DNA from 4 places in the Arthrobacter sp. EM1 genome. Region 1 is predicted to be linked to each of the others. Evidence: riboswitches for the same ligand, from Rfam matches in the RefSeq annotation. Region 1 holds a riboswitch; each other region holds the start of a gene.

What was found. A riboswitch is a leader RNA that binds a small molecule or an ion and turns the genes downstream of it on or off. The one in region 1 is predicted to bind cyclic di-AMP.
Region 2: another riboswitch for cyclic di-AMP. It lies ahead of QI450_RS09135 (hypothetical protein); the one in region 1 lies ahead of QI450_RS00970 (hypothetical protein).
Region 3: another riboswitch for cyclic di-AMP. It lies ahead of QI450_RS01730 (NlpC/P60 family protein); the one in region 1 lies ahead of QI450_RS00970 (hypothetical protein).
Region 4: another riboswitch for cyclic di-AMP. It lies ahead of QI450_RS05685 (M23 family metallopeptidase); the one in region 1 lies ahead of QI450_RS00970 (hypothetical protein).

Annotation. Positions count from the first base shown of each region.
Region 1 covers NZ_CP124836.1:196,265-204,049, reverse strand. The annotation lists gene QI450_RS00985 (winged helix-turn-helix domain-containing protein) at 1-772, opposite strand, end outside; gene QI450_RS00980 (response regulator transcription factor) at 1,456-2,196, shown strand; gene QI450_RS00975 (HAMP domain-containing sensor histidine kinase) at 2,200-3,831, shown strand; cyclic di-AMP (ydaO/yuaA leader) riboswitch at 3,942-4,128, shown strand; gene QI450_RS00970 (hypothetical protein) at 4,128-4,862, shown strand; gene QI450_RS00965 (HAD-IA family hydrolase) at 4,905-5,588, opposite strand; partial or broken gene QI450_RS18070 (VOC family protein) at 5,661-5,919, opposite strand; gene upp (uracil phosphoribosyltransferase) at 6,013-6,648, opposite strand; gene QI450_RS00955 (phosphatase PAP2 family protein) at 6,661-7,425, opposite strand; gene QI450_RS00950 (nucleoside deaminase) at 7,575-7,785, shown strand, end outside.
Region 2 covers NZ_CP124836.1:1,994,403-2,002,187, reverse strand. The annotation lists gene QI450_RS09175 (metal-sensitive transcriptional regulator) at 1-50, shown strand, start outside; gene QI450_RS09170 (rhodanese-like domain-containing protein) at 196-498, shown strand; gene QI450_RS09165 (rhodanese-like domain-containing protein) at 605-1,213, shown strand; gene QI450_RS09160 (sulfite exporter TauE/SafE family protein) at 1,210-1,974, shown strand; gene QI450_RS09155 (DinB family protein) at 2,158-2,670, shown strand; gene QI450_RS09150 (universal stress protein) at 2,748-3,206, shown strand; gene QI450_RS09145 (DNA alkylation repair protein) at 3,279-3,932, shown strand; gene QI450_RS09140 (hypothetical protein) at 3,955-4,230, opposite strand; cyclic di-AMP (ydaO/yuaA leader) riboswitch at 4,403-4,601, shown strand; gene QI450_RS09135 (hypothetical protein) at 4,606-5,367, shown strand; gene QI450_RS09130 (dihydrofolate reductase family protein) at 5,425-6,012, opposite strand; gene QI450_RS09125 (DUF5129 domain-containing protein) at 6,101-7,555, opposite strand; gene QI450_RS09120 (DedA family protein) at 7,568-7,785, shown strand, end outside.
Region 3 covers NZ_CP124836.1:358,928-366,712, forward strand. The annotation lists gene QI450_RS01705 (DUF3027 domain-containing protein) at 1-573, shown strand, start outside; gene QI450_RS01710 (MFS transporter) at 618-1,967, shown strand; gene serC (phosphoserine transaminase) at 1,995-3,122, opposite strand; gene QI450_RS01720 (metal-dependent transcriptional regulator) at 3,388-4,086, shown strand; cyclic di-AMP (ydaO/yuaA leader) riboswitch at 4,201-4,439, shown strand; gene QI450_RS01725 (M23 family metallopeptidase) at 4,444-5,265, shown strand; cyclic di-AMP (ydaO/yuaA leader) riboswitch at 5,413-5,571, shown strand; gene QI450_RS01730 (NlpC/P60 family protein) at 5,829-6,605, shown strand; gene QI450_RS01735 (HNH endonuclease) at 6,826-7,326, shown strand; gene QI450_RS01740 (NTP transferase domain-containing protein) at 7,398-7,785, shown strand, end outside.
Region 4 covers NZ_CP124836.1:1,268,105-1,275,889, forward strand. The annotation lists gene QI450_RS05665 (peptidoglycan DD-metalloendopeptidase family protein) at 1-769, opposite strand, end outside; gene QI450_RS05670 (hypothetical protein) at 1,215-1,478, shown strand; gene QI450_RS05675 (four-helix bundle copper-binding protein) at 1,724-2,134, opposite strand; gene QI450_RS05680 (TlpA disulfide reductase family protein) at 2,312-2,971, opposite strand; cyclic di-AMP (ydaO/yuaA leader) riboswitch at 3,083-3,259, shown strand; gene QI450_RS05685 (M23 family metallopeptidase) at 3,265-4,059, shown strand; gene QI450_RS05690 (cytochrome c oxidase assembly protein) at 4,104-5,012, opposite strand; gene QI450_RS05695 (hypothetical protein) at 5,015-5,272, opposite strand; gene QI450_RS05700 (DUF3105 domain-containing protein) at 5,303-5,938, opposite strand; gene lgt (prolipoprotein diacylglyceryl transferase) at 5,935-6,840, opposite strand; gene QI450_RS05710 (multicopper oxidase family protein) at 6,853-7,785, opposite strand, start outside.

The DNA of each region.
Region 1 (7,785 bases):
CGAGGCGGCCGAGCTTGGAGCGCAGGCGGCGGATGTGGACGTCGATGGTCCGCTCGTTGGGCACTTCTTCGGCATTGCGCCACAGGCCCTCCAGCAATTCATCACGGCCTACGGTACGGGTGCCGTTCTCAACGAGGTAGTTGAGCAGCTCGAACTCCTTGAACGTAAGGTTCAGGGATTCGCCGTCGAGTGCCACTTCACGGCGGGCAAGGTCGATCAGCACACCGGACGGGCGCGGATCCTGCGGCTGCTGCAGGCGGGCGCTCTCGGACCGCTGGCGGGAGCCCACTGTGGGGTCGCCGAAGGTGGAACGGACGACGTCGAGGGCGGAGCCCGGCGCGCTGGCCGGTGCGACGGCGACGGCGGCGTAGCTTTCGGCACCGGATACCAGCGACTGGGCGTAGGCCCGGATTTCCTGGGCCAGCTTGGCAATGGAGGTGCCGGCAGCCGCTGCTGTCTCCTCATCGATACCCATGTAGAGCACAAAACCCCGGGCGACGTTGTCAACCGGGACGGGGCGGAGGGGGCTGCCGCCGGCAGGGGCAATCACGGGCGTCGGCGCAGTGGCCGGTGCCGGCGGAACAGCCCGGAGCTGTCCATAGGAGTTGGGGTTGTAGCCCTGGGGTGCAAAACCCGGAGTGGGGAAGCTGTTTCCGGAGCCGGCGGGCGCGAAGGATGCCCTGTCGCCGAAGCCTTGGCGAATACCGGAGGTCTGGCCGGCTTTGCCGGCGTTACGGACGGAGATGTGGACGTATCCGGATGCAACTGACATGGATTGCTTACCTCAATGTGAATGGCCGTCATCGCGGCTCGAATGCTACTTTTCCCCGCAATGAATACTGGGGAGGGGCGCCCGACACTGGGCTGGGGCGAATGCCTAGAAACCTTTGGGGTGTAAAGGTTAGGCGTGCATTCGACAACAGCGCTTCCCTGCGTCAGCGGGTGCGCTGATCCAGGAAACTGCGGCTGCAGGTGCTGTTGAGTTCTTGTTCACAATTGAAGTGTGCAACGTAACAATGAAAACTTGCAAGTAACAAAGGCTCCTGGATTCCACATTCTGAGACGAATATCCACAATGTGGCGCGGATCACGCTTCGGCCAAGAGGGCGAGTCGAGCAACAGATTTTACGATCAGTAAGCAAATGCCGCCTTTTGCGAATCCTATTCGGCAAATCGAGACAACGAGCATGCATAATTCTTTGCTGGCGAGTTGAGTGACTACTGGGCCGCCACTCCACGCGGGGCTGCCGTCCCACCTGGTGGTCATCCTGCTGCCGGGAAGCGCCCGGACCCGGGATCACGCAGCTTGGCGACCGCCCAGCGGCTTATCTTGGCGACCGCATCAGCAGGACGCTGCCGTGGGCAGTCTCCTCTCCAGCTCGCTAGGGTGGGATTCACAGGTGCCGCACAGGATCACCAAAGGCGTAGCTAACCGGCAGATCGGAGAGTTGTCCCATGGCCACCTCGCACTCCATGACCAACAACCTCCCGCAGCTGAGCCATCCGGACGGCTCCCCCATCCGCGCCCTGGTAGTGGACGATGAACCGAGCCTCTCCGAGCTGATGAGCATGGGCCTGCGAATGGCGGGCTGGTCGGTGGCTGTCGCCGCCGACGGACCGGAGGCCATGAAGCTCGCCCGGGAATTCCGGCCCGACGTCCTGGTGCTCGACGTGATGCTGCCCGGGTTCGACGGCGTCGAGCTCCTCGGCAGGATCCGGGCCTTCGCGCCGGAGCTACCGGCCTTGTTCCTGACGGCAAAGGACGACGTCCAGGACCGCATCACCGGGCTGGCTGCCGGCGGCGACGACTACGTGACTAAGCCGTTCAGCATGGAGGAAGTGTTGCTCCGCCTGCACCGGCTGGTCCAGCGGTCCGGGGTGGCAGCAATGGATACGGCCGAACTCGTCGTCGGGGACCTTGTCTTGAACATCGACACACGGGAAGTGCGGCGCGCAGGTGACGAGCTCCACCTCACGGCCACCCAGTTCGAGCTGCTGCGCTACCTCATGGAGAACCCGAAACGGGTCGTCAGCAAAGCCCAAATCCTGGACCGTGTCTGGGACTACGACTTTGGCGGGCAGGCCAACATCGTGGAGCTCTACATCTCCTACCTCCGCAAAAAGGTCGACGCCGTCCACCCGCCAATGATCCACACGGTCCGCGGCGCCGGCTATGTCCTGAAGCCGGCGGACTGAATCGTGCCTGTCCGTTCCGGCAGGGCCGGCCCCGCCGGACCCGTGTGGCACACCCCTTCCAGCTGGCACCTGCGCACCCGGCTTGTTCTGGTTGCCATGGCCCTTCTGGTGGCGATCTGCGGTGCTGTCGGCCTAGTCAGTTACGCCTCGATGGATTCCTTCCTGACCAGGCAGCTCGACACACAACTCGCGCAAGCCGCGGACCGTGCCCGCGAGTTTGGCCGCACCGGCGGCCGCGCCGACCCCCTTGAGGCCCGGGGCCAGGGAATCGGGACCCTTAACGCCAGGATCGTGGCCGGCTCGGTACGCGGCGCCGGTTTCCTCGCCGAAGACGCCACCCGAAAGTCCCTGACCAGGGAGGACAACGCAGCTCTCCTGTCGCTCCCTGCGAGCAGCGAGCCGGTCAACCGATCTCTTTCCGCCGGGGCCTACCGGCTGGTAGCCTTCACGGCCCCGGACGGCGGCGTGATCGTGACCGGGCTGCCGCTCACCGAGAAATTGAACACGCTGGCCTCTTTGGTTTGGACTATGGTGCTTGTCTCTGCGGGCGGCCTTGTTGTCATTGGCCTCGCCGGCACGGCGTTGATTCGCCGCACCATGAAGCCGCTCGATCAGCTCTCCGAGGTGGCCACGAAAGTGTCCCGCCTCCCCCTCGACGCCGGAGAAGTCGGACTTGCCATGCGGGTGCCCGCATCCGCAGCACATCCCGGCACCGAGGTGGGCAGTGTTGGCCACGCCCTGAACCTGATGCTGGACAATGTATCCAACGCACTCGAAGCCCGGCAGAAGAGCGAAATGAAGGTCCGCCAGTTTGTCGCAGACGCCTCGCACGAGCTGCGCACACCCCTGACGGCGATCCGCGGGTACACCGAACTGATGCGGATGACCGAACACTTCACCCCAGACGGCGAGAAGTCCCTGGCCCGGGTGCAGAGCCAGTCCGAGCGGATGACCACCCTGGTGGAGGATCTGCTCCTGCTTGCCCGGCTGGACGAGGGCCGGCCGCTCCGCCTCAGCGACGTGGACCTCACCCAGCTGGCCATCGAGACGGTGAGCGACGAAAAAGTGATGGCACCGGACCGGGTATGGCACTTGGAGCTCCCAGCGGAGCCGGTGGTGGTCCGCGGCGACACGACCCAGCTCCACCAGGTTCTGGCCAACCTGCTCTCCAACGCACGCAAGCACACTGGAACCGGCACCACCGTGGTGACAGCTGTGCAGCGGGCTCCCGACGGCACCGCCGTGATGACCGTAACGGACAACGGCCCCGGGATCGCCCCGGAGTTCGTGGACCGGGTCTTTTCGAGGTTTACGCGCGCGGATGCGTCGCGCAGGAATCCTGCAACCGGTACAACGCCGGTATCCGGCCGGCCGCGCCCGCTCGTGCCGCTGCGCGCACACCGGCTGCCGTCCGCACCGGGTGCGGACTCACCCCTCGCCGCCGCGGCTGCCGGCCCGGCCCGAACTGCCGCGTCGTCTGAGGGCACCAGCGGGCTGGGATTGTCAATTGTGCAGTCGATTGTCGAAGCCCATGGCGGCACTGTCAGCGTAACGTCGGTGCCGGGCCGGACCGAGTTCACCGTTCGGCTGCCGGACGCTCCGGCCGAGGACCGGACACCCCGCCGCTCCAGCTAATCCGCGAAGCAATCCGCCGCGCCGAACCCGCCGCTCCTGTTATCGAAATGTGACATTGGCGTTCCGGTCCTGTACCGTTTTTAGCGTGCGGTCATCACTCGGACCGCATATCCGGATGCACGCCAAACTCTGCCGCCTCCCGGATTCCGCTGGATTAGGCAGAGGCGGGGGACCCAGAGTTCCCGGGCATTTCTGCACATTGCGCCCTTGGGGTGAAGCCGTCACGTGAGATTCCGTGCGGCCGGGTGACCTCATCCGAACCCGACAGCTAACTCCGCAGGCGTTGAGAGGCGACCATGACTGAATTCACGGTACAAACACGCCCTGAGGGCGATGTAAAGAGGCGCTCCAAGCCGTCGCGACACCGCGCCGAGCCCGCCAAACCGGCGTCGGCCCTGTCCCGGTTCACCACCGGCCTGGGCTCCACCGGCCGCCGGGCGGCAGTTGTCGCAGCGGCGTGTGCAGTGCTCGTGGGAGCCGGCGCCGCCGGCCAAGCGTCGGAGACAGCCACCCGCAACGCCAGCAGCGCCAGCAGCGCCACAAAATCGGCAGTCAGCGCGGATCCGCTGCAGCACCTCGACTTTGAACGCGTCCTGGTGGCGAACCAGACCGTCAGCCCGCCGGCCGATACCCCGGCCCCGGTCGCCGAGGTTAAGCCTGCCGAGTTACCGGCCCCCGCCGCCGCACCGGCGCCGGAGCCCGCGCCGGTTCCTGTTGCCGTTGACGATCCCGCCGGAGCGCAGGCTTATGCGGCCAGCCAACTGGGTGCCCACGGCTGGGACGCCGGCCAGATGCAGTGCCTGGTCAAACTCTGGACCAAGGAGTCTGACTGGAAGACTACTGCCACCAACCCGAGCAGCGGCGCCTACGGCGTGGTTCAGTCCCTCCCGGCCGAGAAGATGGCCAGCGCAGGCGCCGACTACCTCACGAATTACCGGACGCAGATCAACTGGGGACTGAACTACGTCCAGGAACGCTACGGCTCACCGTGCGGGGCGCTGAACTTCCACTACGCGAACAACTGGTACTGAGCTGCGGCGGAGGCACCGGCCCTTCGAAACGGGGCCACGGTTTCACAGCCGGAAAGAGATGATGCTGCGGCCGGCGTCGTCGACCCCGACCTCGCACAAGACGGCTGAGTAATCGGCGATGCGCAGCACGCCGTCGGGCAGTTCGCCGGGGTTCGGGCCTACCGCCACCGTCCGCATCCCGGCAGCCAGGCCGGCGGCGATGCCGGCCGGCGCGTCCTCGAAAACCACAGCGTCCGCCGGGTCCACTCCGAGCAGTTCGGCCGCGCGCAGGTAGCCTTCCGGGTGTGGCTTACCGCGGCCGACGAGATCTGCTGTCACGGCGGTGGCGGGCAAGGCAAGACCGGCGGCGGCCATCCGAATGTCTGCCAGCAGCCGGTCCGCCGATGTCACCAGGGCGACGGCGTCCGCCGGCAGCAGGCGCAGCAACCCGGCAGCGCCCGGCAATGCCACGATGCCGGCAGTCCTGGCGCGTTCCATGGCACCCAGTTCCGCGGTGAGGGCCGCGACGTCGGCTCCCGCCGGCGCGAAGCGCCGCACCGTGTCCGCTGCCTGAACGCCATGGGAGGTGCGCAGGATCTCGGCAAGGTCCAGACCATAGCGGGCAGCAAACTCCCCCCAGACCTGTTCCACCGCTGCGGTGGAATCAACGAGAGTCCCGTCCATGTCAAAAAGCACCGCCCGGACGGTGAAGGCGGTCGGAAGCGCGGTGCCGGTAACTGAAGTCATCGTCCCATCTTGCCGCGTACCAACCGGATGTTCCGGATCCCTTGGCTGTCCGGAGCCGGTTGACCGTGCCGTGAGCTGTTGCACCGCCCACTTGTTGCCGTCGGGATCGGCAAAGTAGAGGAAATGTCCCCAGTCCTGGACATCGACGCCGCTGCCGTCCACGCCGTTGTCCTTGAGCTGCTTGTGGGCGGCCTGAATGTCGCTGACCACGAGTTGCAGGGTCGGTGCCGTACCCGGCGGTGCATCGCTGGGGCCCTCACCGAACGCGATCGAGCAGCCCGAGCCCGGCATCGGATACGGGAACTAAAATGAGTTCGAGTTTCCAGTCCATGGGCTCAGGCCAGTCCCGTGTTGAGTTTCCCGGCAGGCCGGGCCCCCACTGGTGGGAAGGTCCGCCGCGCCGGTGTTGCTGCCGGGCGCTGGCTCAGCCGGCCACACCGTAGAGACGGTCGCCGGCGTCGCCCAGACCCGGGACGATATAGGACTTCTCGTTGAGCTTCTCGTCGATCGAAGCAAGCACGATCGTGACGTTGGCGTCAGCCAGCTCTTCTTCCAGCTTCGCCAGGCCTTCCGGCGCGGCCAGCAGGCAGATGCAGGTGACATCGGAGGCGCCGCGCTTGAAGAGGAACTTGATGGCCTCGCGCAACGTCCCGCCGGTGGCAAGCATGGGGTCCAGGACGAAGATCTGCCGGTCCGTGAGGTCCTCGGGGAGGCGCTCGGCGTACGTGATGATGTCCAGGGTTTCTTCGTCGCGGGCCATGCCCAGGAAACCGACCTCAGCGGTGGGGACCAGCTTGGTCATGCCCTCGAGCATGCCGAGGCCGGCTCGCAGGATGGGGACAACCAACGGAGTCGGTTTGGTGAAGGCGGTGCCAACTGTGGTGCTGACCGGCGTCTCGATGGTCACCGGTTGGGTGCGGACATCGCGGGTGGCCTCATACGCCAGGAGCGTGACGAGCTCCTCGGTGAGCTGGCGGAAGACCGGGGACGGGGTGTTTTTGTCCCGCAGAACGGTGAGTTTATGGGCGACCAGCGGGTGGTCCACAACGAAAGTGCGCATGGGTCAAAACTATCACCCGGCGGATGGGGTCCTGCCCGTGGGACCGGGGGCGCCGGCGTCGCGCTCCTCACCCGCAGTGCTGCCGCCGGTGGCGTCGGCGTTAAGGTGGACCTCGTTGTCAAACGTCGGGGCTGGACCGGCCTGTTCGCGGTGCCGCAGGACGTGGAAGAGCCGGTGGGCCAGGATCACTATCCCGACCCATGCCAGGCCCAGAATCCAGCCGAAGATTACATCGGTCATCCAGTGGTGGCCCAGATAGACCCGGCTCATTCCCATCGCGAAGATGAAGACCGCGCCGGCCGCTATCAGGCCCACCCGGGCGATGGTGCGTGTGATCTGCAGGCATGCGAGGTACACCACCAGGCCGATCACCACAGTGGTATTGAGCGTGTGGCCGCTGGGGAACGACGGCGATGACTCATAAGGCGGCACGGCGTCGGTGTGGTCCGGGCGGGTCCGGCCGATCAGTTTCTTGCCGATGGCGGTTGCCGTCACAGAGACCGCGGCGGCGCCTCCGATCAGGATCAGCGGCCGCCAGGTCCGGCTGGCCCAGATGAGCGCCGCCGTAAGCAGGCTGGCCAGGATGGGCATCCCGATCCCGCCGCCGATATTGGTGAATCCCGTGACGAACGAGTCGAGGGCGGGACTGCGCAACTGTTCCATCATCCCGAGGGTGGGCTTGTCCAGGTTGGCCAGGCCGGCGTCGTCCACCACGTTGTCGTAGACCTCGGCGCTTAGCAGGGCCAGGACCAGCACCACCACACCGCCGATCAGCATCGTGGCCCACAGCGCCGCGTAGGGCACCACCCATTTACCCCAACGGCGGGTCAACCAGCGCTCTGTCCCGGTCTTCACGGTTTCTCCCGAATGTCGTGCCGGGCAGCCGGGCTGCACAGCTTGCTTACTGTCGAAACTATCATTGAGCCATGACTTCCCCGCACCCCCGCCATGCCGATTGGATGGGCCTGGCCCTTGAGGACGCTCGTGCCGCACTGGCCACTGCGGACGTACCGATCGGCGCCGTTGTCATCGGTCCGGACGGTACGGTGCTCGGCCGCGGCCGCAATGAACGCGAGGCCCTCGGGGACCCGACGGCGCACGCCGAGATGGTAGCCATCCGGGCGGCTGCCGCGCGGC
Region 2 (7,785 bases), 1.8 Mb from region 1:
AGCAACTCACACTTGAGGAAATACGAGGATTGTTCCTGCGCCTGGCCTGAGGTGCCGGCGCCTCCCGGGACGTCGATGCCGAGGGGATCGGCCCGGACCCGGGCCTGAAATTTGAAACCACATACCCCGAGGGGTATGTTGTATAGGGCCGGATTCGCCACGTAGCCGTACCAGCATCCCGAAAGGTGCAACCCCATGGACATGACCTCCCAGCAGCTTAGCGACCACCTCCAGAAGGACAGCGACATCCAGATTGTGGATGTTCGCGAGGCCGATGAAGTTGCATCCGGCATGATCGCCGGAGCCAAGCACATCCCACTGGGTGAATTGCCGGCCCGGCTGGGGGAGTTGGACAAATCCCGCCGTGTGGTTGCCGTCTGCCGCAGTGGCCGGCGTAGCGAAGCCGCCGCCGAGCAGTTGGCAGCGGCCGGCTTTACTTCCTTCACAATGACCGGCGGGATGCTGGACTGGACCGCGGCCGGACTCCCCACAGGCTGACCCCTTACGGGTGTGCCGGGGCATCGTTCCCAGTTTTGAGCTGCCAGGCCACCCTCCGCTTCCGCGCCCAACCGCCGGAACCGCCCAAGCCAGACCGAAAGAGATTATGACTATCGCACCCAACACCGCCTCAGCCCGCCCCGCGCCGCAGACCATTGACGCGTCCACCCTGAAGGACTGGGAGGACAACCACGATGACCTGATGGTGATCGATGTTCGCAGCGGCGCCGAGTTTGATTCCTTGCATATCAAGGGCTCTTACCATGTTCCGCTGCCCATGCTCAGTGAACATACTGAAGAGTTTGCCACCAAGATGGGCACCCGCGTGGTCCTGGTGTGCCAGTCCGGAAGCCGGGCCGAACAGGCCCGAAAGTACCTCGACGCCGTTGGCCTGGGCAGCGCCAGCGTGCTGGCCGGCGGGGTTCCTGCCTTCGCTGCCGCCGGCGGCAACGTAGTCAAGGGCAAAAGCACCTGGGCCATGGAACGCCAGGTCCGGATGACAGCCGGATCCCTGGTCTTGGCCAGTGTGGTGGGCAGCAGGTTCCTCTCGCCGAAACTGGGCCTGCTCGCCGGCGGCATTGGCGCCGGGCTGACGTTCTCGGCTGCGACCAACAGCTGCGCCATGGGCCAGATGCTTTCCAAGATGCCCTGGAACCGTTCGGTCAATGAGCCCACCGCACACCAGGCGCTGCAGAACCTGGGCATCAAGGCGTGATCATCACCGCGGCGGCGTTCGGACTGATCGTCGGCGGCCTGCTGGGCTTGGTTGGCGGCGGCGGGTCCATCCTGGCCGTCCCCGCCCTCGTCTACGGGGTGGGGCTGCCGCTGAGTGCGGCAATCCCGACGTCGCTGGTTGTGGTCGGAGCATCCTCCGCCGTCGCGGTGTTGCCCCGGCTGCGGGGCGGTGTGAACTGGCGGCTGGCTCTTATCATCGGCGCAGCCGGCACGGCTACCGCGTATCTTGGTGCTTTCGTTAACCGGCTCCTCGACCCGAAGGTTTTGCTGCTCGCCTTCGCCGCCATTATGGTCCTCGCCGGGATCCGGATGATGCTTCCGTCCAAGGCGTCCGGCGGTTCCTGCGCCTTGCCCGGCGGAGGCGTCAACTGGCGCAGCTGCCTGCCCAAGGCAATCGCCACCGGTGCCGTCGTGGGGTTCCTGACCGGTCTCCTCGGAGTGGGGGGCGGCTTCCTGATCGTCCCCGCCCTGACCCTTGTCCTGGGCCTGCCGATGGCTGTGACCGTTGGCACCTCACTGGTGATCATCGTGATCAACTCGGTGGCCGGCTTTGCTGCACACCTCGGGGACCTGCAGATCGACTGGGCCGTGACGTCCGCCTTCGCCGGCGCGGCCATGGTCACGTCCCTCCTTGCCGGCAGGCTCGGGACCAGGATCCCGGACAAAGTCCTGAAGCGAAGTTTCGGCGTCCTGGTTCTGCTGGTCGCAAGCTACGTGACGGTGCAGGCGCTGCTCTCCTGAATACGTTCGCACGGCGGAGGTGTGCTGACGGCGTGTGCTGAAGGCGGTGTGCTGAAGGCGTGTGCTGAAGGCGGGACGCAGGATCGAAGATCAGGCCGGACTTAGGATCGATTCGGCCCTATCCGGGGGAGTGTTCTCCGTGCAAGCATGGGGCGGAGCGACGCTACTCGATGAGGGGACTCGATGAAACCCAACGAACTGCTGCTGGACGCCTTCGGCCGGCTCCGTGAAACCGTGGCAGACACCCTTGACGGGTGTGACGGTACGGCCCTCCTCCGTCGGCCAGCGGGCACCGGAAACTCGATGGCTTGGCTGATCTGGCATCTCAGCCGGGTGGAGGACGCGCAACTCGCCGCTGCGGCAGGACTGGAACAGGTCTGGATTGCGGAGGGGTTTGCGGATCGTTTTGATCTGCCCTTGGCTGCCAAAGACACCGGATACCGCCATACTTCGGACCAGGTCGACGCGGTGAAAGCCTCCCCGGAGCTCCTGGCGGAATACTATGAAGCGGTTCACAAGCAGACCGTGCAGTTCCTGGAATCCCTCGGCGACAAGGACTTCGACCGCATTGTCGATACCCGCTGGGACCCGCCCGTCACCCTTGGGGCGCGGCTGGTCAGCACCCTTGCCGATTGCCTCCAGCACGTGGGCCAGGCAGCCTTTGCGAAGGGGCCGAAACCCGCCGTCGAGGTCTAGGCCACTGGCACCGGCTTTCGCTCCCGCCACGACCGACTCGCCCACCTCGCCCACTGAATCTAGAGAATGGAAAAGACATGACCAGTACAGGCCCGTTTGTCATTGTGGTTGGTTTTGACGGCTCAGAGAACTCGGACAGTGCACTGAACTGGGCCGTGGATGAGGCAAAGCGCCGCAATGGCCGGATTCGCCTCATCACCGCCTGGAGCAAGCCCCCGCTCGCCTGGTACCCGGCACTTTTGGAAACGGCCGCCGGCGAAGTTGTGGCAGAGGACTCCCCCCGACGCGCAGCCGAGACGTTGCAGGCTGCTGCCCTGGAGACTGCTGAAAGCCAGGGCGTGGCAGCCAGTGGAGAAGTCGTTCACGGCGATTCGGCGGCGTCTGCATTGCTCGACGCCGCCAAGGCTGCCGACCTCGTTATCGTGGGGGCCCGTGGTCACGGCGGATTCCCCGGGCTGCACCTGGGATCGGTGGCAACACAGATCATCAATCACGCGCCCTGCCCTGTGCTCGTTGTCCGGCCCAAGGAGTCCTGAGCAGCGGGGCCCGTTGGCTCGCCCTGGCGGTCCGGATCATCAACAGCCCAGGGTCTGCGGGAGAATATCCCCATGAGCTATGCGGGTGATGCTATTGACGCGGCCCTCCAGCGCGAGTCCTCGTGGAGCCGAGCCGAGGACGCTGAGGCCAGGCACGGCAGCAATCACCGGTACTACGGTGCATCGGTCGGAGCCGTCCGCGGAACCGTCCGTGACACCCTCCGCCGCCATCCAGGACTGACCCATGATGACATCACCGCCCTGGGCTCCGAGCTGTGGGACGTGCCGGTCTTTGAACGCCGCCTCGCCGCCGTTGTGCTGCTGCAGTCAAAAGTGGGCGTGCTGACCAATACGGACCTGACCCGGATCGAGGGATTTGTGCGGAGTGCCCGGCTGGGCGCCTTGGTTGATCCGCTGGCCATCGACGTCGTTGGTCCCCTGATCGCCGGGCTCGACGTCGTCGGCAGGGTACGCGCCGACAGTGTCCTGGACCGTTGGATTCGGGATCCCGACGGCTGGCTGCGCCGCGCGGCCCTGCTGTCACCGCTGCGCGCACTCCGCACCGGCGCAGGGGACTGGCCCCGGTTCGTGCGTCACGCCCGATCGGCGCTGGCGCGGCCACCCCGAGCGGAGTCGGGTCAGGACGGCGAGAGTGCGGTCACCGACGTCGCGGTGGCCCTGATGCTCGCCGAGATGGAACGGCACCGGCCGGAGCTGGAGTTCTGACCCGGACGTCCCGGCCGGCAAGCTACCCTGAGTGGCCCGGTCGGCGCTCCACAACGGCGTAGGCCTTTTCGTCGAAGAACTCCCAATCCGTGATCACCATAAAGCCGAGGGTATCCACACGGTCATTCAGGACGCGGACATCGAAGCCGCCGTCGCGTGGCTCGGCGTCCCACGTCGAAACGTGGACTTCCCCGTTTTCCAGGACCAGCAGTTCGGTGTTGACACTGAAGTCCGCCAACGGCTGGTTACTGAGCTGGCAGATTGCCACAGCGGGCCGGGCGGCGTGGGGAGTGGTCATTTTCGGGCCTCTGCTTCGGGGGACGGTGTTGGCAACATCCTATGCCTGTGACCGCGTGCGGGAAGGGCCGGCGGGCCCCCGCAGCCCGGTCCGCCGTTACCGCAACGTGACATGTTGTGATCATTCCGTTATCTTTGTTAGGTGCCTGTTGTCTCCGAGACGGGCTCTCCCCAGCCGATTGCCTAACTCTGCCGCGGCGCGGGGATAACTCGCAGCAACGTCCGGCAGAGACGGGGAAACCACTTTTGGCCCGCTGTTCTCCAGGGGTCTTGGGGTGAAGCCGCACGGCCCGACATGATCGGGTCCGCGTGCGGCCGGGTGCCTCCCATCCGAATCCGACAGCTCACCCCGCAGGCATTGGGAGAGGCTCAACTAATGACTTTCAGCAACACTCACGCGCCCAACCGCGACGATCTTCGCAGTACCCGCCGCACCATCGGCCGTCAGGCCGCAGTCTTCGCCGCCGCTTCCGGAATGGTTTTCAGCGGCGCGATGGCCGCCAATGCAGCGGACGTGCCAGCCCAGCGCGACTCCGCACCCGCGAGTTCCGTCGATGTCAAGGGCGCGGTCGCCGCCCCGGTTATGGCGGACTCGGCTGTACAGATCACCTTCGAACGCCCCGTCGTTGAGACTGCCCCGGCGCCAGTGGTCGAGGCACCCCAGCCCGTCGCGGCCCCGGCGGCCCCCGCAGCACCGGCCCGTGCGGCCGCCCCTGCCGCCCCTGCCGCCCCTGCCGCCCCTGCCGCCGCGAAGGCTACTGTCAACGTCCAGGCTGCACCTGCGCCGGCAGCGGCTCCTGTTGCTGCCCCGGCTGCCGGCGGGGTCAATGCCACCCTTCTGGCCGTGGCGTACGGCCAGGTCGGCATCACGCAGGACTGCACCGCGATGGTCGAGAAGGCCCTGAACGCTGCCGGCATCCCGGTTGGTGACATTGGTCCGATGGGCTTTATGAACTACGGGAAGGTAGTCGGCGACCCCCAGCCCGGAGACATCATTGTCCAGTCCGGCCACGTTGCCATCTACGCCGGCAACGGCCAGGCCATCAGCGGCGGCATGAACGGTGTCAACGCCACCATGGCCCACCCGCTGTCCTGGCTGACCGCCACGGGGCCCATAACGTTCGTCCGCGCCGGCTAGCACAACCGCAGGCACTGTACTGAAGGCCGGTCGATCGGTTGCCTTGGGGGCAGCGGATCACCGGCCTTCGGTCTGCCCGGAGGCAGGCTCCGGGGAATACCGCAGCAACACCACCCCGCTGCCGAACGTACGGCTCTCCAGCAGTCGGAGCGCCGTGATGTCATCGGCCGCCTGAAACAAAGGCTTGCCCCGGCCAAGCAGGACCGGGTGCACATAGATCCGGTACTCATCGATCAGCCCCAGCCGCCTGAAGGCCGCCGCGAGCTCTGCACCGCCCAGCGCAAGGTCGCCATCCGAGTGTTCCCTGAGCCGCCTCACGTCCCCGGGAACGACCTCGCGCACCACCTGCGTATTCCAGCCGGCCTTCGACAAGGTCCTGGAGTAGACGACCTTGGGCATGTCCCGCCAGATCCCGGCGAACTCGATCTCCGGGGCCGTGCTGGACGGGTCCTGGGCGGCCGTGGGCCAGTACTCGGCCATCATCTCGTACGTCACGCGGCCGTCTAGAAACGCTCCCATGCCGCGGAGCTCTTCGTTAAAATGTTGGTGCAGTTCTTCATCGACCCGATGCCAGCTCAGGTCCTGCCCCGGCCCCTCGATGAATCCGTCCAGGGATACCTGAAACATCAGAATGACTTTGTGCATTGCATCACTCCTTCGCTGCCCGGCACCCCGGGAGTTCGAGCGTACGCCGCAGTTCGGCTCTCCGGTAGGGTCAATTCCGGCCGAACCGTTAGAAGCTGGATGAACTGCCGGACCCGGAGAAGCTTCCGCCGCTTGCGCCGTAGCCGGTGGTGCCGCCGCCGCCGCGGGCGCTTCCGACGCTGCTGACACCGGTGTTGAAACCGGAGTTGAAAGTGGGAACGGAGAAGAAGTAGTAGGCCGGGTACACGGTGCCAAGGATGCTGGGCTCGTAGGTACGCCCGTACTTGGCTTTGCTGCCGGCCTGGGCGCTTTCCATTTCCTTGCGCATCAGGTTGGCTTCCTTTTCGTTTTTGGCGTAGCCGGCGATGACGGTATCCGCGTGGTCCCTGAGCAGCTCGGAGAGCTGGGTGCGTGCGTCCCGCAGCCGGTCCAGGGCCGTCTCAGGGCTGATGGTTCCGTCCGCGAGTTCCGCCGTCCACCTTTCGATATCGCGGTGGCTTGTGTCCCGGAACGAACGCAGGGCCGCTGCGGTCGCCGTGTTGCCCCCGGCGTTGCGCTTGCTGAGCATCTGTTCAATTGCCGCGAGGTCGGCGCGGAACGGAGCGAGCTGCCGGTCCCAGGCAGGCGCCCACACGGAGCCACGATTGAGCAGGGCATTGGTGTCGGCGATAACGTCGTCGAGGGCATCCAATTCGGCGGCGGCGTCGGCGTAGCTGCGGATCAGTTTCAGGTTCGGCCGGCGGCTGAGGTCCCTGGCGGACAAGGAATGGACCTGGTTGGAGAGACCGGTGGCCGTGCGGTACTTCGCCATAAAGGTCCGGTGCTTTTCCAGCACTGTACTGCCGTAGCGGGACGCTTCCGGGATGGTGCCGGCGTTCAGTTCGGTGACCTGGAGGTCCATGCTGACGCTGGCGTAGCTCGCGTCGCCGCGAGCCTGTTCCTTGCGGCTGCTGAGCCTGGTCCGCCACCGCACGATCAGCCAGGTCGCGGCGCCGGCCACGGCGGCAGCCGCGGCACCCCAGGCCGCGACGAGGAAGGCTGTGGACCGGTACCAGGGCTGGTTGATCAGTTCGGCGCCGCGCTGGATGCCGGCGATGGTGCCGGTTGTCCACTGGGCATCGCGAAAGAGCTCCTTGGTAGCGTTCTGGATGTCCTCGCGCTGATCCAGCGAGACCTTCCGGTCCTCGCCCATGTACGTGCCAACATGCCGGCCCACCGGGTCCAGGGCGAAGATATAGAGCCCGTTCGCCCATTTTTGCCCGTCCTCGCTGATCCATTCCGGATGTTCGGACCGGGCGAAGCGCAGGACTTCCTCGTTGAGGTTATCCGACGCCGCACCACTGTAGGTGTAGACGGCCACCTTGGTGGGCTGGTAGAAATCAATCTGCCGGATTGCAGGCAGGAGGGTTTTTTGGTCAAGTACGCCCGCCTTGTCCTCCACAACGATGTCGGAAGCGGTAACGGCCTGTGCCGCCGGACCGGTCCCCGCCAGTCCGATCAACACGAGAGCGAGGACAGCACGTATTTTCCGAACGATTCCCATTTCCCGAGCGTAGTGCCTGCTGTCGATGGCGTCGACGGGGTGGGTGGCCTGGCCGGTCTAGCCGCGCGCGCAGTTGACGCCCTTGGTGAATGGGGTGTGGGACTCTTTACCCTGGCGGAGACGGTCTTCCCGCCCATTCCCAGCGAGGTCATCCTTCCGCTGGCGGGGTTCCTCACGCGGCAGGGGAGCATAAACATGGCTCTCGTGCTGGGCACCAGTACCCTGGGTGC
Region 3 (7,785 bases), 160 kb from region 1:
AACAAAAAAGCCGGAAGCAAAGAAGGCACCAAGCCGCGGGCCGGGGTTCCCGTGTGGCGCACCGGTAAGCCTGATGCTTTCCTGGCCGCCGCTGTCGACGCTGCCCGCGCTGCCGTTGAGGGCATCGCCCCCGCTGAACAGGTCGGCCGGCACCTGGCGGCCAAAAGCGAAGGCGACCGCCTGGTCACACACCTCTTCGAATCGAAGCTTGCCGGCTACGGCGGCTGGCAGTGGTACGCCGTGCTCACCAGGAACTCCAGGTCCAAGGTTGTCACGGTGGACGAACTGGGCCTGCTGCCTTCCGAGGACTCAATCCTGCCGCCCGAGTGGATCCCGTGGGCCGAGCGCGTCCGCCCGGGCGATGAGCAGGCCGCGGATGAAGCTGGCTCCCCGGCGCGGGCGGCAACCCGCGAGGACACCCGCAGCTCTGACGTGGCAGTGGTCCCCGGCGGTTTTGAAGACGCCTCGGTGGCCGGCGCCGGCGATTCTGACGGCAGCGACCCTGACGGCGATGACTCCGACGATGCCGCAGGTAACGGCCCGGACGAGCATCCTGAGGCAGAGGCGCACTAGCGGTTGGAACAATCGGGGATGCTGCACAGTGAGGGCTGGTCATGATGTCCACCTTCAAGTCCCTGCACATCCTGAACTACCGGATCTGGTTCGTCGGGGCGATCGTCTCCAATATTGGGACCTGGATGCAGCGCACAGCCCAGGACTGGCTCGTTTTTGACCACCTGACCGAGCACGACGCCAGCGCCATGGGCATCACGATGGCCCTGCAACTGGGACCCCAGCTTTTCCTCGCTCCCGTCGCCGGGCTGATGGCGGACCGTTACCACCGCAAACAGCTGCTCATCCTGACCCAGTCCGCGATGGCACTGCTAAGTGCAGGGCTGGGCATCCTGGTGATTTCCGGTGCGGCGCAGCTATGGCACGTCTATGGGTTCGCCCTGCTGCTGGGAGTCGTGTCCGCCCTCGACGCCCCGGTGCGGCAGACCTTCGTCTCGGAACTGGTCCACGATGAGTATCTGCCCAACGCGGTGGCCCTCAACAGCGCTTCCTTTAATGTGGCCCGGATGATCGGACCGGCGGTGGCGGGTGTCCTCACCGTTGCGGTCGGCCCGGGCTGGGTCTTTATGATCAACACCCTGACCTTTATGGCGCTGCTGCTGAGCCTGTGGAAGATTCCCGCCACGACGCTGCGCCTGCTGCCCCGCGCGGCTGCCGGCAAGGGGCGGATCCGCGAAGGGCTGCGCTATGTGCGGTTCCGGCCGGACATTGTGGTGGTGCTCGTTGCGGTCTTTATTGTTGGCACGCTGGGACTGAACTTCGTGCTGTTCATCGCGGCTATGGTCGGAACGGAATTCGGCCTGGATGCCAGCGCCTTCGGGCTGATGAACTCCATTATGGCCATTGGCTCGGTCGCCGGCGCGCTGCTGTCAGCCGGCCGGAAGAAGCCCCGGCTGCGGTTCATTTTCGGCGCGGCCGGCGCTTTTGGCGTGACCTCCGGCGTCGCCGCGCTGGCCCCCAGCTACTTCTGGTTCGGAGTGGCACTGGTACCGGTCGGGCTCTTCGCCATCACGATGATGACAAGCGCCAATGGCTATGTGCAGACCACGACAGACCCGGTGATGCGCGGCCGGGTGATGGCGCTCTATATGGCCATCTTTATGGGCGGCACGCCGATCGGGGCGCCGTTCGTGGGCTGGGTGGCGAACATTGCCGGTCCGCGCTGGGCCCTGAGTATCGCGGCGGCGTCCGGACTGGTCGCTGCCCTGATCGGACTGTTGTGGATCGTCCGGGCCAAAAGGCTGCGGCTCCGGTTCGACCGCCGGGCCCGGGGGCTGAACCACTTCCGTGTCGTCTCCGCAGGCACGCGGAGGGAAGCTGGACCCGGCGGCAGCGGGCCGCCGGCAGGCGGCGCAGCCCGGGGTCAAAACCCGGGCGGCGCCGTCGAACACTGACGCTGCGGCGCCGCTGCGTTCGGGGTGCTACTTTTTCAGTTCGCCCACCACATAGTCGATGCATTCCAGCAGAGCCGAGACATCGTCCGGCTCGATGGCCACGAAAGTGGCGATGCGCAGTTGGTTACGGCCCAGTTTCCGGTACGGTTCGGTGTCCACAATGCCGTTGGCGCGCAGCGCACCGGCGATCGCGGCTGCATCGACCGAGTCGTCGAAGTCGATCGTCGCAATGACGTTGGAGCGGTCCTCTGGCCTTGCCACAAACGGGGTGGCGAACGCCGAGGCCTCGGCCCAGCGGTAGATCCGTCCCGCTGAGTCCGCGGTCCGTGCCGAGGCGAAGTCCAGCCCGCCGTTCGCATTGAGCCACTGCACCTGGGCGTCGAGGGTAACGAGGGTTGCCAGCGCCGGCGTGTTGTAGGTCTGGTTCAGCCTGGAGTTCTCAACCGCGGTTTGGAGGTCCAGGAAGTCCGGGATCCAGCGGCCGCCGGCCTTGATCCGGGCCGCACGCTCCAGCGCGGCCGGGGAGAACAAACCAAGCCAAAGCCCGCCGTCGGAAGCAAAGTTCTTCTGCGGAGCGAAGTAGTACACATCCGCTTCCGCGACGTCGACGTCCAGTCCGCCGGCAGCTGACGTTGCGTCCACCAGGACGAGCGAACCCTCATCGGCGCCTTCGACGCGCCGCACCGGAGCCGCGACGCCGGTGGACGTCTCATTCTGCGGCCACGCGTAAACGTCGACGCCGGCTTCGGCCCGGGCTTGCGGACGGGTGCCCGGCTCCGACTTGATGATGGCGGAATCGGCCAGGAACGGTGCCTTGTTGGTTGCGGCAGCGAACTTGGAGCCAAACTCGCCAAAGGACAAGTGCTGTGCCTTGTTCTCCACCAGGCCGAAGCTGGCAATATCCCAGAACGCGGTTGATCCGCCGACGCCCAGGATGACCTCATAGCCCTCAGGTGCGCGGAAGAACGCGCTGAGCCCGTTCCGGACCGACCCGACCAGGTTCTTGACCGGCGCCTGGCGGTGCGACGTGCCCAGCAGCTTTGTCGCCGCGGCGAGTGCCGCCATCTGTTCCGGGCGGACCTTGGACGGCCCGGCGCCGAACCGGCCGTCCTTTGGAAGGAGGTTTGCGGGAATCGTGATGCTGGTGTCGCTCACAGTGGCTCCAATTTTCGGCTGGTACTACGGGTGGCTCGGGTGACGGCCCGGCAGGGTGGCTGCGGCGGAGCCTGTTGTTTCATTCTGCCTGACTGTCCCGCGGGGGAGGCAAAAGGGACCGTCACAGTCCGGTCATTGAGATTATCCGGAGTAACTCAAATTAGGCTAAGCTGGCCTGCGAACGTACGGCGGAGCCCGCCAGGTTGCCGGCAGCGCACGGTACGGTGGAAATCACGCAAGGACGGCGCTCGAGGAGCTGAGCTGAATGACGGATCTGATCGATACAACCGAGATGTATCTTCGGACCATTCTGGAACTTGAAGAAGAGAACATCGTCGCCCTTCGCGCCCGCATCGCCGAACGGCTGCGCCACTCCGGTCCCACTGTTTCCCAGACCGTCGGCCGGATGGAACGCGACGGGCTTGTGGTTGTCTCCGGAGACCGCCACCTTGAACTGACCGGGGTTGGCCGGAAGCGCGCCATCGAAGTCATGCGCAAGCACCGGCTTGCCGAGCGGCTGCTGGCCGACGTCATCGGACTCGACTGGGCCTACGTCCATGAGGAGGCCTGCCGCTGGGAACATGTGATGAGCGAACGGGTGGAGCGGCGGATCTTCGAACTTCTCAACCATCCCACCGTCTCGCCCTATGGCAATCCGATCCCGGGTCTGGCGGAACTGGGCGGCCTGCCCGCCGACCCCAACCCTGACGGCGTCGTGAATCTGCTCGAAGCCATGGCCGGCTATGGTCCTGATTCCAGTGTCAGGGTCAACCGGCTGGCCGAGCCCATCCAAGTGGAGCCGGAACTGCTGGTCCAGCTCGATGAAGGCGGCATCCGCCCCGGCGCCCTGGTATCCCTGGAGCGCGTGGGGGAGTACATTTCGGTGCGCGTTCCTGACATCGAAGGTGCCCTTGAACTACCGCCTGAGGTCGCGGCCCACGTCTTTGTAACCATCGGTTCCTGAGGTTGCCGCGACAGCCCGGGGCCATCCGAGAGTTGTCCACAAGCTGATAACGGATTTATCTCTGGACGGCTTAATCGCCTATAGTTGGAGACTAGTACCGATACCAAAGCGTTATCTGATCCGAAGCCGAGCCCTGCCAGCGGAACAGTCGCAGAATCATCTCCTGGCAGGGGCGGGGGAACCACTTTTGGCTGTTTAGCGGCCTTGGGGTGAAGACCGTCAGCGGCAAGTACCCACAAACACGGAATCCATCGGATGCCCCTGTGCGTGATTGCTTGCCACGGCGGACCGGGTCGTTGATCTCTCTGACCCGAATCCGACAGCTAACTCCGCAGGCTCTCCAGAGAGGAACCGTTGTTGACCACCCAGACCGCCAAGGGCCGCCGTCGTGCGAGCGGCCCTGCCTCGGAGCCGCGTCCCGCCGCTGCCATCACGGCAGAGCGTCCGCGCGACGCGCACCGTGACGCGCGCAGGGATCGCCGCAGCCCCTTCCGCCAAGTAACGGATTTTGCCGCCGCAAGCGGTGTAGGGCAAAAGGCGGGTATTGCACTGGCCGCTGCGGGCTTGGCCCTCACCGTCACAGTTCCCGCGACTGGCCCTGTTCTGGCCACTGACGCCGGCTCCGGCGCGGCAGCCAGCCCGGCAGTCGTGCAGCCGGATGTGACAGCAGCAGAGGCCAAGATCGACTTCAGCCGCACTGCCGTAACCACCAAGGGCGATCCGGACGGAAAGCTCAAGCAGTTACTCAGTGCACAGTCCGCCGGCTCGATCACCCGGGCGGCCTCCGCAGGCAGCCTTGGGGCGCCGCTGGACCAGATGGTCACGGCGTCGCCGTTTGGCTACCGCGTCAGCCCCATCACCGGAGGCTCGGGCGAGTTCCACCGCGGGCAGGACTACTCGGCGCAGTGCGGCACCGTCGTCCACGCTGCCGCGAGCGGCACCGTGACATTCACCGGCTGGCACCCCTACGGCGGTGGTAACCGCGTGGTGATCGACCACGGCAACGGCCTGGAGACCACCTACAACCACCTGTCCTCCGCCAGCGTGAAGGTGGGCCAGCAGGTCTCCCGCGGGGATGTTGTGGCTCTTAGCGGTACCACCGGCGCCTCCACCGGCTGCCACCTCCACTTCGAGGTTATGGTCAACGGCGAAGTCGTCGACCCGACCGGATGGCTCTGAAAAGTTGAGGGAACACTCTCGCATTCTGGGGACACGCCGTGATCCGAATGTGACATTAGGGTCCAACTGCTGTAAAGTTTGAGCTACGCCAACTTTTTCGAAGTTGGCGCTCTTGAGTGGATTGCCTAGCTCTGCCACCGCTCAAGGTCCGTTCGCATGACATCGTCTGGCAGGGGCGGGGGAACCAATTTTGGTCTTCGCAAGAAGGCCTTGGGGTTAAGTCGCAAAGCTTCCCAGGAAGCAGCGCGGCCGGGTGACTCCCATCCGAATCCGACAGCTCACCTCGCAGGCATTGGGAGAGGCTACTTTCGTGCATACACGCCAAAATTCCGCGCTTCACCGCGCTTGCGCTGCTCTTTCGAGCCCGCTGGAATCCAATGATCGCGCCGGCCTTGCCGGTGCCCGGACCGCAGGCCACACGGTTGCCGCTTTTGGCGCGTCTTCGCAGTACACCCTTCGCTAAGTAACCCATTTTCGGGGCGATCCGGCGTACCCCCAAGATGCCGGAGCGTCCTCAGCCCGCGCCTAAAAGCGCGGACCAGGAACACGAAAGAGAGAACTTAATGACTACTCGTGCAAACGCACGGCATCGCGCCGAGGTCACCAAGACCAACTCGCTGGCCGTCATTGCCAAGGCTGTCGGCGGCAACGCCGGCGGCATGGGTCGCCAGGCCGCAGTCATCGCTGCTGCTTCCGGCCTCGTCCTGACCAGCGGTATCGCAGCCAACGCTGCTGAGGCCAACGTTCAGCGCGAATCCGCCTCCGCTTCCACACTCGACGTCCAGTCGAGCACCCCGGCTGCCATCTCGGCTGCTTCCACTATCGCGATCTCCTTCGAGAAGCCGGCCGTCACCACCACCCCGGCTCCGGTTGTTGAGGCCCCGAAGCCCGTTGTGAAGGTCCAGGAAACGCCTGCTGCCAAAGCGGCCGGTACCCAGGTCGCTGCTGCCGCAACTGCCGCCACCGGCACCGCGGTAGCAGCCGTTTCCAAGGCGCCGGCCGTCGCCAGCGGCATGGGCGCAACGATCGCCGCTGCAGCTTATGCCCAGCTCGGTGTAAGCCAGGACTGCACCGCACTGGCCACGAACGCGCTCGCTGCCGCAGGCATCAACTACCACGGCTGGCCGGCAGGTTACCTGTCCCTCGGCCGCACGGTGAGCGCCGCCGAGGCACAGCCGGGCGATCTTGCCTACTACCAGAACGGTGGCGCCGGCATGGCCCACATCGCCGTCTACGTCGGCAACGGCATGGCCGTTCACGGCGGCTGGAACGGTGGAACCACCTCCCTGCAGACGGTCAACGTCGGCTCCGGCCCGGTCTTCATCCGCGTCGGCGGCTAAGACAGCAGCTTTAGCAACACAAAGGACCCCCGCCAAACGGCGGGGGTCCTTTGTGTTGCCGATCCGTGAACTTCGGCCGACACGGGCAGGGGAGAGCAAAAAAGATTCGGCGAATTGCCATGTCCGTGTTTACTCTTGTTTTGTCGATCCATAGCCCGACCATGCACAGGGCAGCCGGCCCTCGTGCCCCTGGCGGGTGCGGCCGTGAAGAGGTATGCGGATGCGCACTCTCGTTCTTAATGCTGGATATGAGCCGCTGGCGGTGGTGACCTTCCGCCGGGCGCTTGTCCTTGTGCTGACCGGGAAGGCCAGTGTTGTGGCGGAAGGCGGCGAACCTGTGGTTGGGCCGCAGGATGTGCTGGGCCGGCCGTCAGTGATACTGCTGAACCGGTATATCAGGCCCCGGTACAACACCACTACGGCGGTGAGCCGCCGCGGTGTGCTCCGCCGGGACGGACACCGGTGCGCCTACTGCGGCAAAGCCGCGCACACCATCGACCATGTCCAGCCCAAATCAAGGGGCGGCGCGGATTCCTGGGAGAACCTGGTTGCTGCCTGCCTGCGGTGCAACAACGCCAAAGGGGACCACACCCCGGCGGAGATGGGTTGGAAGCTCGGGTTCAGCCCGGCACCACCGAGGGGCACCATCTGGCAAATCAAAGAGCTGGAGAAACCAACACCGGCCTGGGACCCTTTCCTGCTGCCGGAATCCGCTGCCTGAATCCGGCCGGCGTTGGCTCGGACCCGGTCGTGGGCTTCGGTGGCGGGCCTGGAGGGCGCTAGGCTGGGCCGGTGGAATTCGATGCTGTTATTCTCGCCGGGGGCCGGTCCTCCCGGCTCGGAGGTGTCCCCAAGTCCGGACTGATCCACGACGGCGCCACCCTCCTGGAGGGTGCCCTGCGTTCTGCGCGGGGCGCGGTGGCTGTAGCCGTCGTGGGGCCCGACCCGGGACCGCTGCCCCGAGGTGTGGTGCGCTGCCGCGAGGACCCGCCCTTTGCCGGACCGGCCGCCGCCGTCGCCGAAGGCCTGGCTGCGCTGGAACGCAGCCGCGGCGCCCGGCCCCGGGCCCCGTACACCCTTGTCCTGGCCGTTGACATGCCCGGGGCAGGTGCCGCCGTCCAGGCGCTGCTGGACGCAGCGGCGGAAGCACCGCCTGGTGATGGCCTGATGGCCGTCTCGG
Region 4 (7,785 bases), 1.1 Mb from region 1:
CTAGATCCTGTGCCGATGCCGTTGACGATGTAATCAGCTGATCGAGGTCTTCTTTGGCGGCGGTGGCTTTGGCCCGGGCGGCCTGCTCAGCTTTCAGGGCCGTCTCGGCTTGCTGCTTCAGGTTCGCAATTTCCTGGCGCACTGCTGAGAGCCTGTTCTGGGAGTTCTCATCCACCGATCTCTTGTCCCGGATTTCGGAGACAGCAGCATTCTGGGCCTTCAGGGCCTGTTCGGTGTGGCTGATACTGTCCGCGGCTTCTGCCAGGTCGCCGGTGCCGAAGAAGAGGCTGAGGTCTTGGGGTACCCCTCCGCGCTTGTAGGCATCGGTGGCTATCTGTCCTACCATCTTATGACTCTCCGCCATCGCCTTCCGGCTTTGTCCCAGTTCGCGGTCTATGTCGGCCAGTGTCTGTTCGGCGGCGGATATGCGCAGGGTATATGCATCGACTTCACGGGCCGCGGCTGCCACCCGGGACTGCGCTTCGGCGACCGTCTGTTCTGCCGCGGGCCTCCGGGCTTGGTAGGTGGCAAGCTGCGAAGCGGTGGCAACGAGCGAGGAGTCCACGAACTCCAACGATTCCTGGACTTGTGCCGCCTGATCCTCCAGCTGAGACTGCGTGTCCTGCAGATTTTCAGCCTGCGCCCCCGTGCCACCCAAAGCACTGAACAGGAGGCCGGCCGCCAAGACGCGGACGGCGAACCTGACGCGGCGGGGGCCGAGCGACGGAAGGGAAGACGGACCCGGTGTAACTCCGGAGATGGAACGCATGCTTGATGACCTTCGCAGCAGGGGACCCGACCCAGAATACGGGACCTTTGCGTCAGTCCGGCAAATGGTGCCTGCTGACACGCCGGGGGGTTGCTAGGGGAGTCTTCCATCGTTTCCGGTCGGCAGTGCTACATGGAACGGGCGGTAAGCCGACAGGCTACATATCCGTTTTGAACCCGCGGGCGCGCATCTACGATGCAGTAACGAAGTAGCGCTGTCTGTGTCGTCCTCGCTCACGCCGGCTGACCGGTATTGTTTCCGTATGCCCGGAGCCCAACCCAGCTGGCTCTCCGGGAGGCGACAGCGGGACAAGCCAGGATCCTGATTCACGTCTCTACAACCGACAAGGACACTCCGTCATGAGCACCGGCTCTGGAAGTACCCGCACACGCCGCCAACCCGCTCCTGCTTTTTGGCATGACCCGGCATCGGGAGACAATCTGCTGTGGGGTCGAGATTGATGGCCGTGTTCCTGGCCCGCGGACTCACGGTCCTGACTGTGTCGCCGTCGCCGTCCCCGGGCGATGGGGGCCTTCGTGCTGGCTTGACTGCTGACCAGATTACGCCCGGGCTTCTTGGCTTCGTGATGACGGCCTTCATGGTCACCGCCGTCATTCTGCTTATGGTGTCCATGACACGGCGGATCCGGCGTGTTCGCTACCGCGGGCAGCTCAGTGACGCCGGAGATGCCGGCGACACCGCAGACTAAGGGCTTCACCCGGTGAACGCCGCCAGCGCAGGCGTTACTCCAGACCAACGTTTGGGCAGCCGAATTTGGCCACGGAAACACCACCGGGACACCGGAACTGGCTAGTCTTGTTCATCTCCGGCCCTGTCCGGGCATCGCTGGCCTTGTCCGGGCTGAAGGTGAAGTTCCGACCGGATCTGTCGTGGGCGCAAAGTTCAGACCCGCGGGTTGCCATGCTTTCGGACTTCTGCGCGTATCGGTGATGCTCAGGCCAGGGCTGCCAGGAGTTCTGTGCAGGCGGCTTCGCACCGACGGCACGCCTCGGCGCAGATCCTGCAGTGCTCGTGCATGTCCGCGTGCCGCTCGCATTCGTCGGCGCAGGCGCCGCAGGCAGCACGGCAGGCCTCAAGAACCGCTCGGAGGATGCCCTCGTTGGTTCCTGTCTGGCGGGACAGGACGCTGCCGGTCGCGCCACAGATGTCAGCGCAGTCCAGATCCGTGCGGATGCAAGTGATCAGATCCGCGACCATGTGCTCGCCCAGGCAGGCGTCAGCGCAGGCCGTACAGGCCTGGGCACATTGAAAGCATGCAGTGATGCATTCGGCGAGTTTGTTCCTCTCGATGGAGCCCGGCTCCGTCGGGTGGGCCTCAAGCATCGCACTGATGTGATGGCTCATTGTGCTTCTCCTGTCGCTGGTGGTGACGTGAGCGGCGGGCTGGGGCCGGCCGCCGCCTCCACAATAACTCTGCGGCACTTGGAGGCCAACGACCCGCTAACTCGGACATCTTCACCAGGACCTGCCGATCTCCCACGCGCTTCCTTCCCCCGCATTCCTGGAGCAAACGATTCCGGGCTAGCCGCCGGCCACGGCGGCGGCGATGAGGGATTTGAGGATGCTTTGATCGGCCAGGCCGAGGATCCTGGCGGCGACCCGTCCCTGTTTGTCGAGGACGAGGGTGGTCGGGACGGCCTGCGGCGGTACGTACTGGGTCATGGCCAGCAGGATGCCCCCGTTTTTGTCCTGCATGCTGGGGTAGGTGATTCCGAAGGTCCGCTCGAAGGCGACAGCGGCGGCTTCCTCGTCGCGGACGTTCACGCCGTAGAAGAGGACATTCTGTGGTTGGAACTCGTTCCAGAGTGCTTCCAGCCGGGGAGCTTCGAGCCGGCACGGGGCGCACGCGGCGTACCAGAAGTTCAGGACGATCACTTTTCCGGCCCAGTCACCGGAGTTAACGACCGTTCCGTCGTACTGTTCGCCGGTTACTACCACCGGTGGTTTCCGCTCGGCGTCGGCGTATTCGGTCACGGAGCCGTCCCCGGCGATGTAGTTTTTGTTGTCACCGGCTTTGGCCTGCTGGGCGAGGGGGTCCCCGGAGGCGCATCCTACGAGCACCGGGGCGGCCAGTGCGCCCAGAAGAGCTGATGAAAGAAGGCGGCGCCGGGAGAAACCCGGCAATGCCTCAAGGGCCCGGGGAGCGGGGGCCGGCGGTGTCCGGCGGCTTGGTTTATGCATGACTATCCTTTGATAACGGAATTGTAACTTCGAGGCCAGGTCGGATAGGGTTGACGCAATACATACCCCTCACGGGTATGCGTGAGGCCGCTTCGCCACGCCCCGCCGGCGGTCCATGAACTTTCAGTCTTCTGGCGGGGGCGGAGGACTCACCAACGGCGCCATCGTGCGCCTTGGGGTTGAGCCGGCTCTGTGAGTACACGCCTGTGCGGCGGCGGCTGGCGGAGCGGGCCGGACAGCACACTCGTCCGAATCCGACAGCTAACTTCGCCGGCGCCGAGAGGACTCGCGTTTTGCCTTCCCACCGTATACACGGTCGCCGCCGCGCTGTTGCCGCGTCCTCACCCGCCAAGCGCCGCCGCAGGGCAGCCGTCCTTCCGCCCGCCGTCTGGGGAAGTCGTGGGCAGCGATTTGGCGCCGCCGCGACAGTCACGGGGCTGATTGCCATGACGGTGCTCTCCGCAGCGCAGGCCGATCCGGACCGCCTGAACGCCGCCCGGGAACGCCCGGCCGCCTCGGCAACGGCAGCTGAACAGCCAGCGGTCACGGCGGCCGCAGGCGCCGGCCTCGCCTTTGAACGGCCCGCCGTCCGCTCCTTACCAGCACCGAAGGCTTCACCTGCACCAATCGCCCAGTCGGCCGGGGCTCCGATAACGACCGGTCCGGGGGCTGGCCCGGCTCCGGCGTCCGTTCCAGGCACGGGGTTGCGGGCTCCGTTGTCCTCCGTGAATGTCAGTTCCCCCTTTGGTCTCAGGGTCAACCCGCTGACCGGGGCATCCGGTGAGTGGCATACCGGGATCGACTTAACCGGGCCGTGTTCCACCGCGGTCTTCGCCGCCGGTGCTGGAACGGTGCTCGAGGCGGGTTGGAGCCAGTACGGCGGCGGAAACAGGATCGTTGTGGACCACGGCAACGGCTTGAAATCCACGTATAACCACCTGGCGAGCATCGGTGTCTCCGTCGGGCAGGTCGTAACCGCGGGCGCGCTGATCGCCGGTGTGGGGACGACCGGGAACTCCACCGGATGCCACCTCCATTTCGAGGTTATGGTCAACGGCCAGACGGTCAATCCCGCCGCGTTCATCTGAGCGGGCTTTCCGCGGTTCCCCGGACAATCGGGGCGCAGAGGGCCCTACGCATCGCGCCAGCTGCGGGGTGCGTGCGGACCACTGAGGTGTTCGCGGTTCAGCGCCTCGAGCTGTTCGTTGGTGAGGCTGTCGAAGGAGGTCGCCTCGTTCCGGTCGCTGCGGGCGAACCTGACGAACATCAGGATGATCAGGGGCACATCGACGATTTCGGCCAGGAACCACAGCAGGTCTCCGGCGAGCTGCTGGTCCCGCAGCGGTCCGGGAAGCCAGCCCTGATGCCCGGTGAGGGCCTGGGTTGCCCCGTCCAGGATTTGTGGACTGATCCTCATCAGGATCCCGGGCACGGCATCGGCGACGAGTTCGATGAACACGTAGATGAATTCGACGATGATCAGCGCGCTGACGGCCTTGGCCGACTGGTCTTCGATGATCGGCACCACCATCAGCATCCCTGTTAGGGGCACCAGAACGGTCAGGACGAGGTCCCAGAGGGGTTCGGTTCTTAGGGGATGGAACAGGGGGGTCAGGAAGAGGGCGAACATTCCCAGACCCAGCAGCGCGGCCACGACGGTGTTGCTCAGCGAACGCATCACCGGGTGCCCCAGGAATATCCGGAGCCGTCGCGCCCCGGCCGGTCCCAGCGTTTCCCTGGCAAGGGTCAGTGGTTTGCCCGCGGTGACCAGGAGCGGGACGATGAACAGGTATGAGGTGATCTTAAGGGTGAAGACCCAGCGCAGGTCGTGGCTGTAGACGCCGGTGAACCCGAAACTGAGCGCCGCGAAGCTGCCCAGACCCAGGACGTAGAAGGTCAGTGTCCGCCGCCTCGGCCAGTGGATCCCGCGGCGCCTGGCTGCGCGGAGGCCGCGGGCATACAGCCCGGCGGCGGGGACCAGGAGTGCCAGGGCCGGCCAGTTCAGGGTCCACGATGACAGGACAACGTCCCACGGAGGCATGCTCAGCGCTTCTTGGGTTCGGTGCGTCCGGCGATGACGGCGCCGATGAGGATCAGCACCCCGCCGGTGGGGTAGCCAACGAATATGTCCTCGGTGATGCCCGGCCCCTGCCCTGTGGGTGCGAGGTGGGCGATCCAGTGGCTGATGGCGACCAGTGCGCCGGCGGCCATGAGGACCTGTCCGATCCGGACGAGCCGCCGGTGCCGGCGATAGCAGGACGCGGGGTCCGCCGCGGGTTCGGGCTTGTGGTGCTTCTTCATGGAGTTTCCTTTGCGTGCCGGGCGTCGTGCTTAGCCGTTGGTTCCGCCGGTGCAGGCGGCGCCGGGTTCCGGTGCTTTCGGGGATTGGGCGTACGCGCCAATGAACGCGGGGATGCGCGGGTCCCCGGCGTCCTGGACCACCACCTGGGCGCCCCAGGCGGTCGCTGTGACCGGGGCGCTCTGGGCTTTGTCCGGGCTGAGCAGGACATACGGCTTGGCCTTGGCAAGGTCGGTGAGTTTCGCGACGTCGGCCGCCGGCAGCCCGGGCTTGTAGGTGATCCAGACGGCCCCGTGTTCCAGGGAATGGACGGCGCGCTGTTCGTTGACCGGATCGGTGTAGATGCCGCAGTTCGTCCAGACGGAGGAGTGGTCTCCTCCGACGCCGGGCTGCTGCGGGTAGTCGACGGCCTCCTGGACGTGGTTACGGGAGAGATTGGCGAAGGCCTGGATCCCGTCGATGGGTCTTTTGGCCGCTTCGGCGGCCGCGTTCCGCTGCTGCACTGACCCGGCAACGACGACGGCGACCGCGGTGATGATGGCGGCGAGGACCAGGCCGAAACCGCCGTAGACGAGGATATTGAACCGACGCTGTTTAGCTTGCTGCCGGCCGCGGATGGCGGCGACGATTGCCTGGTGTTCTGAGGGCCGTTTGCTGGCGTTACTCATGCAGGGATTCCTTTGCCGGGCGCCTCAGAGTCCTGCCTGAGGACGGGTGCGGGTGGGACGGCGGAGCGGGGAGGGGTCCTGAGTCTCTGGAAGAGTGCCAGGCCGGCGAGGAAGAGCAGCCCGGAGACCCACGTGTTCACGCGCAGGCCCAGGATCAGGTTGGCGGGGTCGGAGCGCATCAGTTCGAAGGCGAAGCGCCCGGCGGTGTAGAGGGCGGTGTAGAGGGCGAACACGGATCCGGCACCGAGTGTGTAGCGCCGGTCCAGGAACATCAGCAGCGACGCTGCGGCCAGGCACCACAGCGATTCGTAAAGAAACGTCGGCTCAAAAAATCCCAAGACCTGCGGAGCGCCGTCGGCTCCGGTCAGCGCCTGGCCGGTGGCTTGGTCCATGGCGTGGATCTGGAGTTTCCACGGCAGGTCCGTGGGCCCGCCGTAGAGTTCGTTGTTGAACCAATTGCCCCAGCGGCCCAGACCCTGGGCCAGGAGCAGCCCCGGGGCGGCCGCGTCCGCGAACGCGGCGAAGGGGACACCGGCACGGCGGGCGCCTATCCCGGCGCCGACGAGCCCGAGGGCGACGGCTCCCCAGATTCCGAGGCCGCCTTCCCAGATTCGCAGCGCACCCCAGGGGTCTTTACCGGGTCCGAAGTAGAGCTGGTTGTCGGTGATGACGTGGTAGAGCCGGCCGCCGACGATGCCGAAGGGGACCGCCCAGGCCACGATGTCCAGGGTCTGGGACGTGGTGCCGCCGCGGGCCCGGAGCCGGCGGGCGGTAAGCCAGACGCCGACTACGATGCCGGCCAGGATGGCGAGGGCGTAGAAGCGTATGGTCAGCGGACCTAGCTGGAAGGCACTGACGGCGGGGGAGGGGAAGAATAGTTCTGTCGCGGCAGGGGTGTTCATGGTCGGTGTCCCTTATTTGATGTACGAGAAGACGCCCATCATGCCGCGCTCGGCATGGTAAGCGTTGTGGCAGTGGGTGAGCCACTGGCCGGGGTTGTCGGCGTCGAAGATCACCGTGACGGCCTGTTTGGCACGGACGATGACGGTGTCTTTGCGTGCCCCGCCGTCCCCGACCTGGAACGTGTGGCCGTGGACGTGCATGGGGTGCCACATGTCGGTGTCGTTGATAAATTTCACCGCGACGCGTTCGCCGGCTTTGATCTCAAAAGCGTTCTCGAACGGCTTGTCTATGTTGAAGCGGGCCCCGTTGATGCCCCAGTCGTACTTCATCATGCCGCCGGTGAGGTGGAGTTCGTGGGTGCGGTCCGGGGTTTTAGCCGCCAGGGTGACGGCGGGGTCAGCTTTGAGCTGCCCGCCGTCCACGACGGTGCCCTCCAACGTGCCCGGCAGGGTGGCGGGAAGGGGCTGTTTGCCGGTACCGGTGCTGATGAAGCCCAGTCCCTGCCCGGCTTTGCCTTCGGGGAGCGCCATCACGGGGGTGAACCCTTCTTTGACGGTGAGGAGGGCGTCGATGCGTTCACCCATGCCGAGCACGACGGCGTCGACGTCCTGGTGCTGGACGGGGAACCCGTCGGTGTGGGTGAGGGTGATTTTCTGGCCGGGGATTCCGACGCGGTAGGCGGTGTCTCCTGCGGCATTGATGATCCGCAGCCGGATGACCTGCCCCGCCGTGGCCGTCAGGATCTCCGCTTCGTCCGGGGCCTTGGCGTTGAAGAGGTGGAACGGGTAGCTGACGTCCCCGGCGTCGCCGCCGAGGAAGTCGCTGCGGGAGCCCATCAGCATGTGCTTCATCCCCGTCCCCATCGATCCGCCGGAGGGGGAGGGAGACGCTGAGCCCGCGGACCCGGACATGGACCCGTTGTCCATGCCGGGCATGGACGTCCC